DNA from 2 places in the Streptomyces sp. NPDC058295 genome. Region 1 is predicted to be linked to the other one. Evidence: riboswitches for the same ligand, from Rfam matches in the RefSeq annotation. Region 1 holds a riboswitch; the other holds the start of a gene.
The links. A riboswitch is a leader RNA that binds a small molecule or an ion and turns the genes downstream of it on or off. The one in region 1 is predicted to bind ZMP and ZTP.

Region 1 (6,007 bases):
CTGCACTGCCGGGCCGCCGCCTTCGCCTTCTCCCGGGAGGACCTCATCCCGGACATGTTCGACCAGGTGATCAAGAAGGAGGGCACCGACCGGTTCCCGCTCTTCCGCGACTACCTGGCCCGCCACATCGAGGTGGACGGCGAGGAGCACACGCCCATGGCCATGCAGATGGTCGCCGACCTGTGCGGCACGGACGACACGCGCTGGCAGGAGGCCGTCGAGACGGCCACCCTCGCGCTGGAGGCGAGGATCCGCCTGTGGGACGGCATCACGGAGGCGATGGCCTGACCGGCGGCTCCGGTGCCGGCTCCGGTGCCGACCCCGCGGGCGGTGCCGTTTCGGGCGCCTCGCCGAACCGGGCCAGCGCCAGCGCCCCCGCCACGGCGACCGCGAAACCGAGCACGGCCAGCCAGCCGAGCCCCTCCCGGGTGCGGTCGCCCAGCCACACCACCCCCACCAGCGCGGGGCCGATCGTCTCGCCGATCACTATCCCGGCCGTGGCCGTCGTCACCGACCCCCGCTGGAGAGCCGTCGTCAGCAGCAGGAACGCGGCACCGCCCCCCAGCAGCAGGGCGTACAGCGCCGGGTCGGTGAGCAGCTCCGCCGGGTCGAGCGAGTCGATCAGCCGCACCGCCACCTCCACCACCCCGAACCCGAAACCGGCCCCGAGACCCAGCACCAGCGCCCGTCCACGCCCGGTCAGCCGCCGTCCGGCCAGTCCCAGCAGCAGCACCCCGCCCGCCGCGCCGAGCATCACCCACGGCAGCGCCTGCGGTCCGCTCTCCTCACCCTCCGTCCCCGCCGCCAGACCCAGCATCGCCAGCCCCGCGCACACCACCCCCACCGCCGCCCACTCGGTCCGGCTCAGCCGTACCCGCAGCAGTCGCGCCGCGACCACCGCCGTCACCGCCAGGCTCGACGCGAGGGCCGCCCCCACGGCGTAGATCGGCACCGAGCGCAACGCGGCGATCTGGAACAGGAAACCCAGCCCGTCCAGCGCGAGCCCCGCCAGATACCGCCACTCCCGCACCGCCCGCAGCAGCAGTGCCGCGTCCCCGCCGCTCCCGCCGGCGGCCGCCCGCGCCGCCATCGCCTGCAACACCGTCGCCGTACCGAAGCAGACCGCCGCGCCGAGGGCGCACACCATTCCGAAGAGCACGAAAGGACTGTAGGGGAAAGGCTGGTGGGCGGGCCGCCTTCGGTCGCTCTCGGCACGGTGTCTAGGCTGACGGCCGGAAATCGTCGTAGCGGCGATGCGAAAACGGGGAGACGGAACATGGCGGACGCGCGTCGCAGACTTCGTTCGGGCACGGTCGTACTCGGCGGCATGGGAGTGCTCGCGGCGGCCCTGTCCGCCTGCTCCTCCGACCCCGACAAGCGGTGCGTCGACCGCGACAGCTACAACCTCACCAAGGGCTACAAGGTCGTCGCCGACAAGAACTGCAAGTCCACCCGGTCCGGCAAGGTCGGCAAGTCCGCCACGGCCTCCACCGACGCCGCCTGGTACTACGGCGGCGACAAGAAGGGCTCCTGGGTCGACGGCGGCTCCTTCACCAAGCCGGGCAAGGGGTCCAGCGGCTCGACCGGCTCGAGCAGCAGTAGCAGCGGAGGCAGTAGCAGCGGAGGCAGCAGCAGTGGCGGCGGAGTCGACCGGAACGGGTTCGGCAGCGACAGCGACAGCGGCAGCGGTGTCGGCAAGGGCAGCTCCGGCGGCTGAGCGCCCGAGCGGCTGAACAGGACACCGGCACCGTGCGACGTCACAGCATCGAACCCCGCCCCGACTGGCAGCGGACCGTCGAGGACCAGGGTCTCGTCTACCCCCTCACCCGCCACCCCGACGGCCGACTGCGCCCCTACTGGGACGAGAGCGCGTACTACGTCTTCACCCTCGACGAGGTCGAGGCGCTGGAGGAGACCGTCGAGGAACTGCACACCATGTGCCTGGCGGCCGCCGCCCACCTCGTCGAGACCGACCGGCTCGCCGACCTCGGCATCACCGACCCGCGGATCGCGGCGGCGGTCACCGAGGCCTGGCACCGGCGCGACGAACTCCCGTCCGTCTACGGCCGTTTCGACCTCCGTTACGACGGCACGGGACCGGCGAAGCTCCTGGAGTACAACGCCGACACCCCCACCTCGCTCGTGGAGGCGGCCTCCCCCCAGTGGTTCTGGATGGAGGAACGATTCCCCGGCGCCGACCAGTGGAACTCCCTCCACGAACGCCTGGTCGCCGCCTGGAAGAAGCAGGCCCCCCTGCTCCCGCCCGGCAGCCCGCTCTACTTCGCGCACTCCTCGGAGGACGAGCTGGGCGAGGACCTCATGACGGTCGCCTACCTCAAGGAGACCGCCGAGCAGGCCGGCCTGGACACCGACTGGATCTCCATGGAGGAGATCGGCTGGGACCCGCTGTCCGGCCGCTTCGTCGACCGTCAACTGCGCTTCATCCGCAGCTGCTTCAAGCTCTACCCCTGGGAGTGGCTGACCACCGACCGCTTCGCGGGCCATGTCCTCGACACCCTCGACAACGGCGGCGGCACCGGCACCACCCTGTGGATCGAACCGGCCTGGAAGATGCTCCTCAGCAACAAGGCCCTGCTGGCCGTCCTGTGGGAGCTGTACCCAGGACACCCCAACCTCCTCCCCGCCTACCTCGACGGCCCCCGTGAACTGGCGGCCACCACCGGCTATGTCGCCAAGCCGCTGCTGGGCCGCGAGGGCGCCGGGGTCACCCTGCACGCACCGGGCGGCGATCCCGCCCCGCGCACCGACGAAGCCTGCTGCTACCAGCAGTTGGCGGCCCTCCCCACGTTCGACGGCAACCACGTCGTCCTCGGCGCGTGGACCGTCGAGGGCGAGTCGGCCGGCCTCGGCATCCGTGAGTCCTCCGGCCCGGTCACGGACGAGTACGCCCGCTTCCTGCCGCACGTGATCCTTTAGACCCGGCGACCCCGGTCCGACAGCTGCTCCAGAGCGGCTGGAGGCGTGCTCCTGCGCGGGTCCGACGTCGCTCGCATGGTGGACGCCGGACCTTGGGATTCGGGCGTGACCGGTAGGCTGGCGAGCGGGCCGTGACTGGCGCGCTGGGATGGGACGGACCATCGGGGAGCGGCCTGTGAGCGACAAGAGTGCCGTGCGCCTGGGCCAGACCGAGAACCGTGACCGCACGCCACGCCCCCGGAGGCCGACGACATGTCCGAGCAGTCCCTCTCCACCGAGTCCATCGCCTTCCGTGCCGCACTCGACGTGATCCGCGCCGTCGAGCCGCGCGTCGCCGACGCCATCGGCCAGGAGGTCCACGACCAGCGCGAGATGCTCAAGCTGATCGCCTCGGAGAACTACGCCTCCCCGGCCACCCTCCTCGCGATGGGCAACTGGTTCAGCGACAAGTACGCCGAGGGCACCATCGGCCGCCGCTTCTACGCCGGCTGCCGCAACGTGGACACCGTCGAGGCGCTGGCCGCCGAGCACGCCCGCGAGCTCTTCGGCGCCCGCCACGCGTACGTCCAGCCGCACTCCGGCATCGACGCCAACCTCGTCGCCTTCTGGTCCGTCCTCGCCGACCGTGTGGAGGTCCCGGCCCTCGCGAAGGCGGGCGTCCGCCAGGTCAACGACCTCTCCGAGGCCGACTGGGCCGAGCTGCGCCAGGCCTTCGGCAACCAGCGGATGCTCGGCATGTCCCTGGACGCCGGCGGCCACCTCACCCACGGCTTCCGCCCCAACATCTCCGGCAAGATGTTCGACCAGCGCTCCTACGGCACGGACCCGGCCACCGGCCTGATCGACTACGAGGCGCTGCGTGCCTCGGCCCGCGACTTCAAGCCGCTGATCATCGTCGCGGGCTACTCCGCGTACCCCCGGCTGGTGAACTTCCGGATCATGCGCGAGATCGCCGACGAGGTCGGCGCGACGCTCATGGTCGACATGGCGCACTTCGCCGGCCTGGTCGCGGGCAAGGTGCTGACCGGCGACTTCGACCCGGTCCCGCACGCCCAGATCGTGACCACCACCACCCACAAGTCCCTGCGCGGCCCCCGCGGCGGCATGGTCCTGTGCGACGACTCCCTCAAGGACCAGGTCGACCGCGGCTGCCCGATGGTCCTCGGCGGCCCGCTCCCGCACGTCATGGCCGCCAAGGCCGTCGCCCTGGCCGAGGCCCGTCAGCCCTCGTTCCAGGACTACGCCCGGCGCATCGTCGACAACTCGCGCGCCCTCGCCGAGGGCCTGACGCGGCGCGGCGCGACCCTGGTCACCGGCGGCACGGACAACCACCTGAACCTGATCGACGTGGCCTCCTCCTACGGGCTCACCGGCCGCCAGGCCGAGGCGGCGCTGCTCGACTCGGGCATCGTCACCAACCGCAACGCCATCCCCGCCGACCCGAACGGCGCCTGGTACACCTCCGGCATCCGCATCGGCACCCCGGCGCTGACGACCCGGGGCCTGGGTACGGCCGAGATGGACGAGGTGGCCTCCCTGATCGACCGGGTCCTGACCACCACCGAGGCGGGCACGACCAAGTCCGGCGCCCCGTCCAAGGCCTCTCACGTGCTCGACGCGAAGGTGGCGGAAGAGATCGCCCAGCGGGCGACCGACCTGGTGGCGGGCTTCCCGCTGTACCCGGAGATCGACCTCGGCTGACCCGGCGGCACCCGGGTGGCCCCGCGGGCCGCCCGGGACCCGTTCCGGGCGGTCTCCGCGCTCTGAGACAATGATGAGCATGGCCTCAGACCGACCCCGCGTGCTCTCCGGAATCCAGCCCACGGCAGGCTCGTTCCACCTCGGCAACTACCTCGGCGCCGTCCGCCAGTGGGTGGCGCTCCAGGAGACCCACGACGCGTTCTACATGGTCGTCGACCTGCACGCGATCACGGTCCCGCAGGACCCGAAGGAGCTCAGCGCGAACACGCGGCTGGCCGCCGCCCAGCTCCTCGCGGCCGGTCTCGACCCTGACCGCTGCACGCTCTTCGTCCAGAGCCACGTCCCCGAGCACGCCCAGCTCGCCTGGGTCATGAACTGCCTCACCGGCTTCGGCGAGGCCAGCCGGATGACCCAGTTCAAGGACAAGTCCGCCAGGCAGGGCGCCGACCGCGCCTCCGTGGGCCTGTTCACCTACCCGATCCTCCAGGTCGCGGACATCCTGCTGTACCAGGCCGACGAGGTGCCGGTCGGTGAGGACCAGCGTCAGCACATCGAGCTGACCCGCGACCTCGCGGAGCGTTTCAACGGCCGCTTCGGCGAGACCTTCACGATCCCGAAGCCGCACATCCTGAAGGAGACGGGCAAGATCTATGACCTTCAGGACCCGTCGATCAAGATGAGCAAGTCGGCGTCCACGCCGAAGGGCCTCATCAACCTGCTCGACGAGCCGAAGGCGACCGCGAAGAAGGTCAGGAGCGCGGTCACGGACACCGACACGGTGGTCCGCTACGACACCGAGAACAAGCCCGGTGTCAGCAACCTGCTCGGCATCTACTCGACGCTGACCGGCACCGGCATCGCCGAGCTGGAGCAGCGGTACGAGGGCAAGCTCTACGGCGCGCTCAAGACGGACCTCGCCGAGGTCGTCGTCGACTTCGTGACGCCGTTCCGGGACCGCACCCAGCAGTACCTGGACGACCCCGAGACGCTCGACTCGATCCTGGCCAAGGGCGCGGAGAAGGCGCGCGCCGTCGCCGCGGAGACCCTCTCTCGGACGTACGAGCGGGTGGGCTTCCTGCCCGCGAAGCACTGAGCGGCGCTCGGAAGCACGCGGTAGCACTCGGGGCGCACCGCACACCTGTTCCTCCGGGCAGAGCGCTGCACATCACTTCCCCTGCGCCTGCCCAGAGCACAGCTCTGGCCGTACAGTCGATAGCCGTACGACTGAGTACGAACCCGGCACCACACCCCGCCATGACGACATGACGACAGGAGAAGACGTGGGGACCGTAACGATCGGTGTATCGATCGCGGTCCCGGAGCCTCACGGCAGCCTGCTCCAGGAGCGGCGCCTGGGCTTCGGCGACGC
Region 2 (6,007 bases), on a different contig from region 1:
CACGACGACGTCCGGGCGGCGATTGGTGAGCGGGACGTCCTGAAGCCGGACGTCGAAGTCCGTGTCGGCATTCCACTCCGGGCCCGCGGCGGCATCCAGGGCGTTCGCCAGAATCCGGGCCAGTCGGTTGTGCCGCTTGGACGCACTCGGACTCACGACGACCATCCCGTCCACGACCTCAATGCCGGTGCACTGCTCCTCGGACCAGGAGTCGTACTCCTCGGCCGTGATCTGCTCATGCATCCACGCCGGGGCCATCATCTCGGCCGTCATGAAGCACCTCCCGGACACTGTGCGGCGGGCCTGATCCCGCTGGATTCAGCGTACTGTCTGCCGTCCGTCCGGCGCGCTGATCTCACTCGCACCCTCTTCCTGTCGGACACCCCGACCAGCGGGCCCATGACGGGTCAGGAACCGGCAGAATGGGATCGGCCTCGGGGGAGCGGAACAGGGAAGTTCCCCATGCTCTGGGACACGTATCGGATACCGTTCCTGCCCATGTTCTGCCGTAGGGCCAACTCGCGCTTCTTGCAGTGGAATTGAGCAGAGGTGCACTTCGATCCGCGGTCCGTGGGGATGATGCGGCCGTCTTCCCGGTGGCCCAGCCGGCTGCCGTGTCGAGGACGTCGAAGACCAGGTCGACGCGGTGGCGGTCGGCCATCGATTGACATCCTCCTTCAGAGGGGGAGGGCGTCAAGGGGCAGCCCGCATCGTCATACGCGCCTGCCCAAGTATCAGGCCGCCCGGGGCCCGCGCATCGACCGGACCAGCTACAAGGCCATCACCGGCATCGAATCCCGGCGCCCCAGCTCCTTGACAGCGCAGCCCAGCCACAAACTTCACCGCCCTGGAACCTGGCCAGCCGGACCTTCCTCCCTGTTCTGTGCGGGCACCGGCCCCCACGTCGGACGCCGGGTACAGGCCGTGGATGCTGGTGCAATGACCGATCCACGCGAGGCAGTCATCGTTCACCGGCCGGGCCAACGCCTCCCGGCGGACCGGCTGGCCGAGCTGCTGGCGGCCTACCACCTGCGGACCGAGGCCGAGAAGGGCAGCGCCGTCACGGACGCCGACAAGCTGCCGGACCGCTATCGGGCAGAGATCTCCGACCCGCGGGCCGCGTTCGCCGACGACACCGTGCTGATGGCCCTGAGCGGTGACACGGCCGCGGGCTGCCTCGTGCTGACCGCCCCCGCCGGCGGACGCTCAGAGATCAAAAGACTCTGGACGGACCCGGCGTTCCGCAGCCGGGGTGTCGCGTCCGCCCTGATCGGTGCCGCGCTTGCGCACGCCGCGGAGAACGGCGTCGGCACGCTGCGCCTGTCGGTGTGGACATGGCGTACGAGCGCCATCGCCCTGTACGAGCGGTTCGGCTTCACCGTCGCCCCCTCATGGGAAACACGCGACCAGCTGCTCTGCATGGAGCGCAGCGTGTAAGCGGCCGCCTCATCCGCCTCAGTCGCACGCTGCCGCGGCTCGCGCATGCTGTACGGACGGGGCGGGAATGCCGCCGCGGCGGCGGGTGTTGTGCGGGACGTGGTTGTGAAGGGGACAGTGTCCCCGGGCCTCACCTATTGCCTGCGGGGACGATCGTCCGGCTGAAGCCCCGCAGAGCCTTTCGCCGCGCAGGCGACCGCCCCTTCACGACCACGCTCTTTCGTTCCCGGCCCCGGCAAGTCGCCTCCTGGCACCGGACATTGAGCGGTGTGAGCATGCTCCACGTCTACTACAGTGCGCTGTGGGCCGTGACTGGCGCTGAGGTGGAGCACCACCGGGGAGCGGTCTGACGAGACGTCGTTGCCGTGCGCCTGGGCGAGTGGTCGGCCACCCCCGGAGGGCAACCATGTCCGCGATTCAGACGGCCCAGCTCATGGACGGCACCGGTCTTGCCGGACGCATCGTCGAAGAGGCTGCCGCCAGGGCGGCAGAGATCTCACAGCACACCGGGACCAGTCCCTGCCTGGCGACGGTGCTGGTGGGGGAGGACCCCGCGTCGGTCACCTACGTCCGTATGAAGCGGGCGCGGTGCGCGAAGGCGGGTATCCGGTCCCGGCACATCGCTCTGCCCGCCGCCACCACGACCGCCGAGCTGATCGGCACCCTCGCCGGCCTGTCCGACGATCCGGACGTGCACGGCATCCTGCTCCAGCATCCCTGCGGCCCGCACATCGACGAGCGAGCCGCGTTCGAGGCCATCGCCCCGCACAAGGACGTCGACGGGGTCACGGCACATTCCTTTGCCGCCATGAGCTTCGCGCTGCCGGGCTTCGTGTCCTGCACCCCGGGCGGCATCATGCGGCTGCTGGAGGCCTACGACGTCGACCTCACCGGCCGGCGCGCCGTCGTGGTGGGCCGCAGCGCGATCCTCGGCAAGCCGGTGGGGATGCTCCTGCTCGCCCGGGACGCGACGGTGACCTACTGCCACTCCCGCACGGCGGACCTGCCGGACATCGTCCGGGAGGCGGATGTCGTGGTGGCGGCCGTGGGACGGCCCCGGCTGATCCGGGGTGAGGACATCAAGCCCGGCGCGGTGGTGATCGACGCCGGCTACAACCCGGGCAACGTGGGCGACGTGGACTTCGACACCGCCCTCACCCGAGCCCGCCTGATCACGCCGGTGCCCGGCGGCGTCGGCCCGATGACCATCGCCGTCCTGCTCGCACAGACCGTCGACGCCGCCGCGCACCAACTCGGAGTCCCGCACCGCTGACCCTCCCTCGGGCACGCACCCCCGTCCGCTCTCCCGCCCTTGGCCAAAGCCGCCGGATCTGCCTCCGCGAGGTTGCCCGGCCGGACGGCACCGCAGACGCAGCCGCCCGCAGACCGTCCCTGCACCGCATGACCGGCCCCCGGAGCCGGTGTGAGGCAGGCCATAATTTCTGTCGGCCGATCTTGGAATGCGTGGGCATGGGCCACCGCTGCACTGCTTGTGGGCCTTCCCTGCCCTGGGGGGCGCACCGGGCAACGGTGGCCGGCGCGAATGGCCACAGGAGCAGGACCCCTCGTGGTCCCGCCTGCTCCGCCACGATCCGGACCGCCGCCCGCGAAAGGTACTTCCGCTCCATGCCACTGGCCCTGCTGGCCCTTGCCCTCGTCGCGTTCGGTATCGGTACGACCGAGTTCGCCACGATGGGGCTGCTGCCCCAGATCGCCGACGGGGTCGGCGTGTCCGTGCCGCACGCCGGCAACATCGTCTCCGCCTACGCGCTCGGCGTCGTCGTCGGCGCCCCGCTGCTGACGGGTATCGGCGCGCGCATCGCCCACAAGCGGCTCCTGCTCCTGCTGTCGGCCCTGTTCGTGATCGGCAACGTCGCGTCCGCCCTCGCACCCGGCTTCGGCCTGCTGTTCGCCGCACGCTTCCTGGCGGGCCTGCCCCACGGGGCGCTGTTCGGCGTGGGCGCCGTCGTGGCCTCCCGGCTGGTCGCTCCCGAACGCGCCGGGCGGGCCGTGTCGAGGATGTTCCTCGGACTGACCATCGCCAACATCATCGGCGTCCCGGCCGGCACGGCTCTCGGGCAGCAACTGGGCTGGCGCTACGCCTACTGCGCCGTCGCCGTCATCGGCCTCGTCGCGCTGGCCGCGCTGGCCGCCTTCGTCCCCCACCAGCCGCGCAGCAACCAGGCCGGCATCCGGCACGAACTGCGCGCCATGGGCAACCGACAGGTCGTCCTGGGCCTGGCCACCGCCGTCGTGGGATTCGGCGGCTTCTTCGCCGTCTACAGCTACCTGGTGCCGATCCTGACCCACCTGACGGGCCTCTCCGAATCCTCGACCACCTGGGTCCTCGCGCTCTACGGCGCCGGAATGACGCTGGGCACGCTCGTCGCGGGCCCGCTGACCGACCGTGCGCTGCGCCCGACGCTGTACGGAGGGCTCGCCCTGCTCGGCGCGTCGCTCGTGACGTTCTACTTCACGGTTCACAGCACCGTTCCCGCCCTGGTGACGCTCGCCTTCATGGGCGCGATGGGCGCCCTGGTCACCACGCCCGTGCAGATGCTGCTCATGGCCAAGGCGAAGAACGCCCCGACGATGGCGGCGGCCTCCAACCACTCCGCGTTCAACCTGGCCAACGCCGGCGGCGCCTGGCTCGGCGGCCTGGCCATCTCGGCCGGCTGGGGCTGGGGCTCGCCCGCCCTGGTCGGCGCGGCCCTGGCCGCCGCCGGCCTCGCCCTCGCCTTCTTCGCAGGCCTCACCGACCGCGGGAACGGCCCCTCCGAACTGATCACGTCATCGGCGGCCGAGACCCCGGCACAGGCCCGACAGATCCCGACAGCCTGACCACGCGTGCACGCCGGCGCGGTGCCGGGCCGGCTCACGGGCGGCCCGGTCGGGTCGCGGCCGCTTGGCCCGCTGAGGCCGGCCCGGCGCAAGCCGGCAGGCAGCTGTGCTGAATGAAGTGCCTGCGGCACCGGAGCTGCGGGCCGGCCGGGAATGAGGCGGCCGGAGAGGTTGTTGCACAGCATGAACCTGACATGCTCCGGTCAATCCGGGGGTGTGGGTGAAAGGAGGACCTCATGGCACGCAACAGCACGCGTTCCCTCGTCACGCTGAAGTCGACGGCGGGGACCGGCGTCACCTACGTGACGCGCAAGAACCGCAGCAACGACCCCGACCGGCTCGTCCTGCGCAAGTACGACCCGCTCGCCGGGAAGCACACCGCCTTCCGCGAGGAACGCTGAACCACGCCTGCGCCCCGGGCAGACAGCCATACAGCCATAAGGAAGGAAACCCCATGAGGCCCCGCATCCATCCCGAATCCCGGCAGGTCGCCTTCCGCGACCGCGCCGCGAACGCCCTCTTCCTCACCCGCTCCACCGCCACCTCGGCCCGCACGATCGAGTGGGAGGACGGCAACACCTACCCGCTGATCGACGTCGACATCTCATCGGCGAGTCACCCCTTCTACACCGGGACCTCGAGGGTCGTGGACACCGCCGGGCGGGTGGAGCGGTTCGAGCGCCGCTACGGCCGCACAGCCCCGGCCCGGCCCTGACCGCGGGCCGTCATCCGAACAGGAGGAAGCAGACCATGAAGGTACGCAAGTCCCTGCGTTCGCTGAAGTCCAGACCGGGGGCCCAGGTGGTCCGCCGCCGCGGCGTGGTCTTCGTCGTCAACAAGAAGAACCCCCGCTTCAAGGCCCGCCAGGGCTGACAGCACCCGTCGGGCCGGCCGGGCCGCACGCCGCAGCCGGACCTACCGCGCCCGGGAGCTGCGTCCCGCGTGCCCCCGAACCGAGCCGAGCCTAGCCGGGACGGGAGCCCGCCCGTCCGGTGAAGGGGACGGGAATGCCGCCGCGGCGGCGGGTGTTGTGCGGGACGTGGTCGTGAAGGGGACAGTGTCCCCGGGCCTCACCTATTGCCTGCGGGGACGATCGTCCGGCTGAAGCCCCGCAGAGCCTTTCGCCGCGCAGGCGACCGCCCCTTCACGACCACGCTCTTTCGCCTACGGCTCCGGGCCGGCGTCCTCGCCGCCCCGGAGCCGCACCCTTTTCTGCCGCGGACGCGCGGCCGGCCCGGCTGCACCCGAGCCGACCCAGCCGGGCAGAACACGGCCTGCCCACCCGCCTGCCAACGTGCCGCCATCCCTCGTTTGAGAAGCCCCCGCTGCCCCTGTCGAAGGACCGGCGGCCGCGTGATCATCCACGGACGACTCGCGGCGTGCTTACGGCTGCCGGGCGCGGGGAAGTGATGACCTCCATGACGAGCGCGATGCAGAACTACGGTCTGCTGTGGACCGACCCGGACGGCACCCCGCAGGCGTCCGCCGGCAGGTACGACAAGCGGTCCGCGAAGCACCGCCGCACCGAACTGAAAGCCGTGGGCTGCACCCGTGTCGAGATCGTGCCGGTCAGGCCTGGCGAGGTTCCCGAGCCGGTTTCCTGAGCGAGGCGGAACAGACCGGAGCGGGACGGCCCGGCATGCGTCCGGCTGCTCCCGGCGTCCGCGCCGGCGGCCGAGGCGTCGAACCCCTTGTCCGCCGGCTGCGCGAAGTTGCACAGGTACTGACG

Region 2: another riboswitch for ZMP and ZTP. It lies ahead of ACFVYS_RS32400 (bifunctional 5,10-methylenetetrahydrofolate dehydrogenase/5,10-methenyltetrahydrofolate cyclohydrolase); the one in region 1 lies ahead of ACFVYS_RS24905 (glycine hydroxymethyltransferase).

Annotation. Positions count from the first base shown of each region.
Region 1 is NZ_JBHVYO010000024.1:19,347-25,353, reverse strand. It holds gene ACFVYS_RS24925 (DUF3050 domain-containing protein) at 1-288, shown strand, start outside; gene ACFVYS_RS24920 (hypothetical protein) at 269-1,147, opposite strand; gene ACFVYS_RS24915 (hypothetical protein) at 1,277-1,717, shown strand; gene ACFVYS_RS24910 (glutathionylspermidine synthase family protein) at 1,750-2,937, shown strand; ZMP/ZTP riboswitch at 3,059-3,149, shown strand; gene ACFVYS_RS24905 (glycine hydroxymethyltransferase) at 3,190-4,638, shown strand; gene trpS (tryptophan--tRNA ligase) at 4,718-5,731, shown strand; gene ACFVYS_RS24895 (2'-5' RNA ligase family protein) at 5,919-6,007, shown strand, end outside.
Region 2 is NZ_JBHVYO010000038.1:45,401-51,407, reverse strand. It holds gene ACFVYS_RS32410 (Uma2 family endonuclease) at 1-273, opposite strand, end outside; gene ACFVYS_RS32405 (GNAT family N-acetyltransferase) at 940-1,437, shown strand; ZMP/ZTP riboswitch at 1,736-1,821, shown strand; gene ACFVYS_RS32400 (bifunctional 5,10-methylenetetrahydrofolate dehydrogenase/5,10-methenyltetrahydrofolate cyclohydrolase) at 1,844-2,710, shown strand; gene ACFVYS_RS32395 (MFS transporter) at 3,064-4,278, shown strand; gene rpmG (50S ribosomal protein L33) at 4,515-4,679, shown strand; gene ACFVYS_RS32385 (type B 50S ribosomal protein L31) at 4,733-4,993, shown strand; gene ykgO (type B 50S ribosomal protein L36) at 5,029-5,151, shown strand; gene ACFVYS_RS32375 (hypothetical protein) at 5,688-5,882, shown strand.